One region of the Paenibacillus sp. URB8-2 genome, then DNA from elsewhere that is predicted to be linked to it. Evidence: riboswitches for the same ligand, from Rfam matches in the RefSeq annotation. Region 1 holds a riboswitch; the other holds the start of a gene.

Region 1 (4,210 bases):
TCCATGCCGCCATGGCTGCGCCGGCCATGACCGGCTTCTCCGGCGACTGATCTTCCTTCGGCGTCAAATAGAGCTGAACCGCTTCTCCGGCGGCTACGGTCAGGTCGAGGTCCAGGTAGGACGATACACTTCGGTCATCCACCGAATAGGAAGCGCCCAGGGTGCTGCCGTCCCCGTACTGCTCCACCCGGTACATGCCGCTCTCCGGCAGCGTGACCCGGACGCTCACATGACGCGCCGGAGTGCCGGCCGGCTCGAAGTTCACGACGCTGATGATCCGCTTGTCGGACGAGGCGCCGACCAAAGACGTTCCGAGCGCGCGCGTATCGACGGCGCGGACATAGATCTTGCGGCCGGCCGATTCGTCGCCGCTCAGGAAGGTGTAGGGCAGCGGCGCGCCGTGCGTCGCATAGGCCGCCGCCAGGCGGCGGAAGGTGCGCAGCCGGGTCTCGCCGCCCTCCGCCGAATTGGCCGCCCAGGCCGCCGTGTCGGCCGACCGGTGCGTGCTCCAATTGGCCGGACGGGCAAACAGCGCGTAGTTCGGGGAGGACGAATCGAAAGCGGTATGCTGCATAATATGGTCCGCGTAGCCGATATCTCCGCGCATTTCCCGGTCAAAGGCGGCGGCGAATTTATACGCTGAAGCGCCGAATTTGCTCTGGTCGGCGTGCAGATCATTCGCTCCCGATTCGGTCATGACCATTTCCTTCGGCAGTCCTTCGTCCGTGCCGCCGTTGTAGGTGAGCAAATTCTCATTCAGGGCGCCGCCTCGTCCCTGCGCAAGTCCCGACAGCCCGTAGCTGTGGCCGTTCGTCAGGTCCGACAGCGCTTCGATCGGCCGTCGCTGCGCGGGGTCCCGCTCCCAGCCGTACGGCGTTCCCTTGGTCGGCCAGTAGGCCCAGCCGGGAGCGACCATCTTGACCCAAGGAGTATTGGGCTGTTCCGACTTCAGGAACTGGGCCATTTCCACGAGTGAGGACTGGTTATGATTGAACACGCCGGGCTCATTGTCCATTTCAAGATAAGAGAAATACGAGCCATAATCGGCCATGAACTGTCGATAATACGTCTTCATGCTGTCAGGCATGTGGCCGGCGGTCATGTCGGCGCTATTCATAAAGTCCGTGCCGAAGATTCCGACCACCGGCTGCAGATTCAGATCTTTCATGGTCTGGAGGTAGGAGACGATGCCGTTCTGCCACATTTTCCTCGTGTCAGACCAGAAGCCTGTCCGCATCATATTTCCGCTGTAGGCAATGCCGAGCCATTCCGTCAAATCGGGCAGGAGCCGGGTTACATCGTCATTGATGACGAATGAATTGGCGACAGCGGTTCCCAGATGAACATACCGGCCGTGGATCGGCTCGGAGGTCGGGGCGGAGAGCGCGGTCAGGGACAGCTCGTCCCACTCGTACCACAGATACGCATTCCCCGAAGTACTGGAATAGGCCCCGGCGTATACCTCCAACTTCAGTGTGTTGTCTCCGGTCTTCAGCAGCTCGTTCGGTATATACAGACGATAGAGGTCGCGGTAGGCGTAGGCTCCGCCGCTGCCGGCCGTACCGGCAATCTGCAGAAGCCCCGCCAGCCTGCCGTTCGAATAGACCGCCATCTGGGGAACGGATATATAGGCATTCAGGATGTGCACGTCGAATTCCAGGCCGTAAGCAGGCAGGGTGTTCAGCGAGTAATCGATGCTGAGCGTTTTGTTAACGCTGGCCTTCATGCCTTTCGGGAACGACTTCCAGCCGCTTGTGCTTGGTTCGGCATCCGGCGAATAGACGGCGTAAGAAGCGGTCATGGCTTTGAAATCGGAAAATTCGGCGGAGCTTCCGTCATGAGTGCCGATGGTCCAGAGCGTTCCAGCGGGGACGGACTCCGGCTGCATGGCGGCTGCAGGATTGCCGTAAACGTCTTGTGCAACAGTAACAGGCGCGGAGCCGGCCGTCTGCTGATCGGCGAAGGCCTTGACGGCCGGGATGGACGGGCTGCCGATGGCGATCCCCAGCGCCATGAGCGCGGCGATGCCTTTGGCGAGGAAGCGGGAATGTGAAGCCTTTCTTGCGTTCTTTCCACGTAATTCGGGGACGGGTCGATCATTTTTTTTGCGTTGGGTCATCATAGCAAGTTCTCCTCCGGTTCAATATACCCCTTAACGCCGCCGATTTGCTCGGGTAAGCAAACCAGCGCCCGGTTTGGGCGGAGGAGGAACAACTTTTCACAAACGAGGCAATCGTTCAAACGGTGGCAATCGTTCAAAAAGCTCTTCCCCCGGAACGCCTGACTGCCGCGCTCCGTAACGGGCGCAGCTTCGAAGACATTCTTTTTTTCCGGCAGCACGGCTGCCACCCTCGTTCTCCGGATGTGGAGACGAAGAAGGCCCTATGGCTTTGCGTCCTTGCCTTTCGGCAAGTTTGCCTTTGTCACAATGGGTAAAGCTGAATAATGCAAAAGGCTTGAAACTGGGACCAGCGCAGCAGACGGCAAATTTATATTAAAACGGCTGCGGCTGCATAGGCGGGAGGGAAGAGAAAGGTAGGAGAATAGGTGTGTTTTGTTTGGGACGATGATAGCCGATACAACCTATATAATTCTTTACAGCAGTTCAATAGTAGTATCGGCCCGGCTATGATGTTTTGTTAGTCTTTAAAAAAGGAATGGTCCTTTTTAACCGGTTGGCACAGAGATAATGGGTATAAATAACTATGTAGTCTCCCGTTTCACCAGGCTGAACGAGAGCGGCTGGAGCTGCGGATTTCGCCCGAGCAGCGCAGGAGCCAGCAGTAGAAAAGCGTTCTCTGCCTGGCCCGCAATCGGATTCCGGACGGTCGTGATGCCGAGTGTCCGCGACAGCTCCGAATTATCAAAACCGACGATGGCCAGATCCCCGGGCACGTCCAGTCTCTGTCTGCGCGCTTCGCTGAGGACGCCCGCCGCCGCCAAATCATTGGAGCACAGAATCGCATCCGGCCGGTCCGTTCCGCCCATCAGGGACCGCACCACCCGCTCGCCGTCACGGATTCTGTAAATAGAGGAGTAATACCATTTCTCATGCACAGGAAGACTATACTTGTCCATGATTTGCTCATAGGCAAACCGTCTGCTTCGGGTATTGATGCTGCTGGGGCGGCCGAATGCATTGGCGATACGCCTATAGCCCCGCTCAATCAAATGCTCCAGGGCGAGGGCATAACCGTCATATTGATTCATAGCGACTGACGGTATTTCAGGATGGTCCATGCGCTGCCACGACACAATCGGCCCATATTTGCAGTAGGAAGAAATGACATTCGTATCGTTCACGGAGGTCAGAATGAGCAGGGCGTCGACTCTTTTTCTTTTGAGATCCTCGAAGGCCTGCAGCTCCTTTTGCCTATCCCCGCCGGTGGTATAAATAATCGTCTGAAACCCGTACCGGCCGGAGATTTCGACGAAGCCGTTCATAAAGCGCAGGATAAGCTCGCTGAGGTCCATGGTGATCATGCCGATTTGCTGGGTTTGGCCTTTGGATAAAGAAATGGCGTTCCGGTTGGGCACATAGTCCATCTCTTTCATAATGGCGAGAATCTTCTCCCTGGTCTCCGGGCTGACATGCGGGGAGTGGTTCAGGACCCTGGACACCGTGGTTTTGGAAAAGCCCGACAGCTTGGCAATCTCGTCAAGAGTGGACATAAGGCTTATTCTCCTTCGCATGAAAAATACTTGACATGGAACGCGTTCCAAGGTTTAGGATGCGTAAATAGAGCGGTATTCCTATATTATCACAACTGAAAAGGCGGGAAGAAACATGAGTTTGCAATTTCCGGAAAGCTTTTTATGGGGCGGCGCGGCAGCCGCGAACCAGCTTGAAGGGGCGTACCAGGAAGACGGCAAAGGGTGGTCCACTCAGGACGTTATGCCGCATGGAGTCAAGACGCCTCCCACGGAAGTCCCTACCGATGATAACATGAAGCTGATCGGGATTGATTTCTATCACCGTTATAAAGAGGATATCAAGCTGTTCGCGGAAATGGGCTTCAAGGTGTTCCGGACGTCCATCGCCTGGTCCCGGATTTTCCCGAAAGGGGACGAGCTTGAGCCTAACGAACAAGGCCTGCGGTTCTACGACGACCTGTTTGACGAGTGTCATAAATACGGCATTGAGCCGCTGGTCACCATCTCCCATTATGAGACGCCGCTGCACCTGGCAAGAGAATACGACGGATGGGTC
Region 2 (4,210 bases), 1.9 Mb from region 1:
TTGTTGGAAAGAGGGTATATAGCTTGTCCTGTACGATAAAAGCAGCTCTAATATCCAGTACCTTACCCGGTTCGGGGGCAGGCTGCTCTACAGGCGGCTGTCCGGGAGAAACAGGAATTCCAGGGTTCACGACCGGAGGTACGGGTGCCGGAGATGCGGGCGCGGGAGAGACGGGTCCCGGAGAGTTAATCCCTGCTCCTGGCGAAGGAACCGTTGGAACCGGATTACTGCTCCCTACTTCCTTACCGCCAATTACCACGACCTTCACTGTCGCTGAGAGAATATACTCCTTTACGAGTTGCTCGAAGCTAACACCTTCCGCATTAATCTCAGCTTTAAGGATAGTTCCTTCTCCTGTGATCTTCGCGGCTGCCTGAAGAATGATCTCTTTCAATACGGCTTTGTCCAGCAGCTTGATTGCAGATCCTTCTGAACCAGTATAGGTTTCAAGCAAAGCTATGGTGGATTGTTCGGAAATTTCGAGTGTTACCGTCGATTTCACAGCGACTTTTACAAAAGTCCCCTCAAATTGCACGAGATCATTTACTGACGTACTTTCAACGGAAACCGATTTAAAGGCTTCGTTTCCTTGTTCTTCTTCCAGCTTCGCTCCCGATTTGATGACAGTATTGCTTATGCTGGTATCACCCTTCGTAAAAATTCTGACTCTGCCGAGATCTTTTTGAACCATCACCTGGTTCATCGTCGAGTCTTGAATGACGATGCTGTTTTCCCCGCCGCCATTCACAATGGTTCTTCCTTCAACGGTTACGTGATCAAGCAACACCTCGCCCTCGCCAATCCCCGCTGCCAGGATGAGGTCGCCTTTAATCACAGCATTCTTTAGGGTGACGCCGCCGCTGTTGATCGTCAAGTTCCCGCCAACCGTATTTTTCGGTTCATAAGTTCCAGGCTGGTGTATCAATTGACCTACAGCTTGATCTAGCACCACTACAGCTTCAGCTCTTGTGATGGGTTTCTGAGGACGGAAGCTTTTATCCAGATATCCCTTCAGATAACCCTTGGAAGCAACCGCTTTTATGTATGGTTTACTCCAGGCAGACATTTGCTGTTCATCCTGAAAGGCTTCAGTATCTCTCGTTACTGTCCCCTCTTCCAACTGCATAAGCTGGTAAATGATTTTGGCAGACTCTTCTCACGTTATCGGTTTATCAGGCCTGAAAGTGCCGTCTCCGAACCCCGAAATGTAGCCGGTAAATTTGGCTTTGGATACATCGTTGTAGAACCATTTTCCCTGCGGGACATCTTTAAAGGTCTGGTCAGACTTATGGGAAAAACCAAACGCTTTGTTCGCCAGCGATATGAATTCTGCTCAGGTGATGACTTTATCAGGTTGAAAGGTTCGATCGGCGTAGCCCGAGATCAATCCATTGCCTATCCATTCTTTTATTTCTTCCTCGGCCCAATGACGATTAATGTCATTTAATGAAGTTTGGCTTTCTGCATACGAGAGCCCTGAGAAAGATAAGACTTGCACTACAAAAAACATAACGATGAATGCGACTCTACCTAATAACCTTCCCAACATACAATCTCCCTTTCATAACTTTAATAATGGCAACAAAAAAAAGCCAACCCGTGAAGAGATATAGGCAACCCGGCTGTCGTACAAGGAGCGACCTTGCTTAGACCCGTGGCTTTGCGTCTCCGACTTTCGTACGGATTTGCCGTTTCTTATTCTACAGATTGACTTAAGACCAACCTACCAGGGTTTAATTACCCAGGAATAATTATACAATCCCACCCATCATACAACAAAAGTCCCATTTATTCGATCTAAATTTTTTGTCCTGCCTGACCGAAGAAAAAACTGCCGTAATGAGGGGGCTGGTGTAGCGGCTCGAAACCGCGACTGGCTAACCATACATATGAATATGAAGCTTAAAAAGCCAGGGCAAAAAACATTTTGCCCTGGCTTAGCCTAGCGAAACTCGATAAACCCTTTAGTTTGATTTCCCCGTGTAGGCCAGTACGGCGTCTCTAAGGAAAAGGGCAAGCCCTGCTCCGCGCTTATCATAGTAAGCGGTAAAGCGTTCGTCGTCCACGTACATCTGCGCGACTCCCGCATGGGCCTCCGGGGAGTAGCTGCCCCAGTAGAACGTCAGCCACTGCCGGTGAAGATCGGCGGCGTGCTGCGCAGGTTCGCCGGCGGGATCGCCGGTCTTCATGCCTTCTGCGAGCGAAGCGAACATCTCCTCTTCAATCTTTTGAATGGCTGTATATTGTTCCTCGGTCATGTTCTTCAGCTGTTTATTGGACCGCTCGACGGCTTCATCGCCGTATTTCCCGCGCACTTCCTTGCCATAGGTCTGCTCGTTGTCATCGATCATTTTTTGCTTGAAGCCTTCAAATTTCTCGGTGTCGCTCATTGAAATCCTTCCTTCCCTTTCGGCCAGCGTCTTCTCCACATTCGAGATCAGCCGGTCGAGTTGCTCTCTTTTGGCCAGCAGCTTGCCGTGATGCGTCCTCAGCGCTTTCGTCCCGTCGAACGAGGGTGAGGTTACGATAGCCTTAATGTTCTCCAGACTTAGACCGAGCTCGCGGTAAAATAAAATCTGCTGCAGCAGATCGACCTCGGGCCGGCCATAAATGCGGTAGCCGGAGGAGCTCTTACGGTCCGGTTTCAAAATCCCGAATTCATCGTAATAACGCAGCGTGCGCGCGCTGATTCCCGCGAGCTTCGCGAGCTTTTGCACTGTGTATTCCGTGTTGGCACCTCCTCACAAGTTCAATGTACACCTTTACGCAGCGTCAATGTCAAACATTTGTTGAAGCGAAAAAAACCCTTGCCGAAGCAAGGGCTGTACCCAAGAGGCTGGACTGCTAAACTTCAGCCTTCGCTCTGCGGATTTGGCGGAGACGGGGGAGTAGAAAAAGTGGAGCGGGCGGGTGTCTTTGCAAGCTCCGCATCAAAAAATCGCTGAAGTTCCTCGACCTTGCGCGGGTCGTCAAGCGGAACTTTGCCGGCAAAATAATGCTCCACAATCAGCTCCCAGGTGGGGACGATTTTTTGCGACAGTATCGCTTTGATCGCGATCTTGACCGTCTTGCGCTCCCGGGCGTTGGAGAAGGTGTCTTTGTAATATTTCACCTGATCCAGATCAAGCTCGCTAAAGAGTGCGCGGAAAATATCTGCCGTCATGCGCGCGTCGCCCAGCGCCCGGTGAGCGGAGCCGGCGGATTCAAGGCCCAGAAGCTCCATAGCGCTTTCCACGCTGACATCGTTCTTCAGTCCGCGGGCGCGCAGGAGACCTTTGAGCAGATCGTAGTAAGGCGCCTTCATCCAGTAGGCGTCGTCCAGCTTATGCATGCGGGTATCCTGGATGATGCGCTTCATATCTTCCCCGCCCCAGGTCAGCAGCAGCACGCCGTCCGGGCTTAAGTCCAGCCAGCGCAGGAAGGCGGAAATCACTTTGGGAAAACGTGGGGCGATATCGATTTCTTCCTGCGGGATGCCCGTTTTTTTCTTAATGAAAGAATTCAGAGTAGCGAAATACACGGGTTTGATCAGCGAAGTAAACTCGTCGACGGGACGCAGCGAGGCATCCAGCCGCACGGCGCCGATCTCGATAACCTCCATCGGATGCTCGCTGGCAAACTTACGGCCGTTGAATTCAATGTCCAGAATAATATAATCCACAAAAGTTGCCTCCGTATATGTTGGACTGGTACGATTTCTCGCACCGATTCTTCTATTTTAGCAAATTGTTCCCGGATTGACTTCCTTTGAGCGCCATTTTACAATTTACTAACCTGACTACGTGAAAAGGGGAGAAATATAGATGGCAATAGAAATCGAACGAAAGTTCCTGCTTCCGGAGTTTCCGCAGCAGCTTGTTCAGGAGGGAAAGCTGAACATTCACAGCCGGCAGCGCATCGAGCAGACGTATTTGGCAATGGACGGACCGCAGGAGCTGCGCGTGCGCAAAATCGAAGATCTCGCTTCCGGCGAGGTGCATTACACACATACCTTCAAGAACGGGCTTGGCATCAGCCGCGAGGAAATCGAATACGATATCTCGCAGGGCTTGTACGAACAAATGATTCGGGCCGTCCGGGCCGTGCCGCTGATCAAGGAGCGAATTACCGGCGAATGGAACGGCGTAACGGTGGAAATCGATATCTACGATCAATTGAAGCTGTCCGTCGTCGAGGTCGAATTTCATTCCCTGGAGGAGGCTCAGAGCTT

What was found. Region 1 has a riboswitch for cyclic di-GMP ahead of PUR_RS21720 (hypothetical protein). Riboswitches for the same ligand answer to the same signal wherever they lie in the genome.
Region 2: it holds a riboswitch for cyclic di-GMP, as region 1 does, so the genes downstream of both, PUR_RS26485 (S-layer homology domain-containing protein) here and PUR_RS21720 (hypothetical protein) in region 1, are expected to answer to the same signal.

The regions. Positions count from the first base shown of each region.
Region 1 covers NZ_AP023239.1:4,704,292-4,708,501, reverse strand. Annotated here, with positions in the region: gene PUR_RS21725 (polysaccharide lyase family protein) at 1-2,122, opposite strand, end outside; gene PUR_RS21720 (hypothetical protein) at 2,119-2,349, opposite strand; cyclic di-GMP riboswitch class I at 2,330-2,429, opposite strand; gene PUR_RS21715 (LacI family DNA-binding transcriptional regulator) at 2,704-3,672, opposite strand; gene PUR_RS21710 (glycoside hydrolase family 1 protein) at 3,788-4,210, shown strand, end outside.
Region 2 covers NZ_AP023239.1:1,025,995-1,030,204, forward strand. Annotated here, with positions in the region: gene PUR_RS04865 (S-layer homology domain-containing protein) at 1-1,066, opposite strand, end outside; gene PUR_RS26485 (S-layer homology domain-containing protein) at 1,334-1,549, opposite strand; cyclic di-GMP riboswitch class I at 1,610-1,700, opposite strand; gene PUR_RS04880 (MerR family transcriptional regulator) at 1,965-2,717, opposite strand; gene PUR_RS04885 (3'-5' exonuclease) at 2,852-3,661, opposite strand; gene PUR_RS04890 (CYTH domain-containing protein) at 3,804-4,210, shown strand, end outside.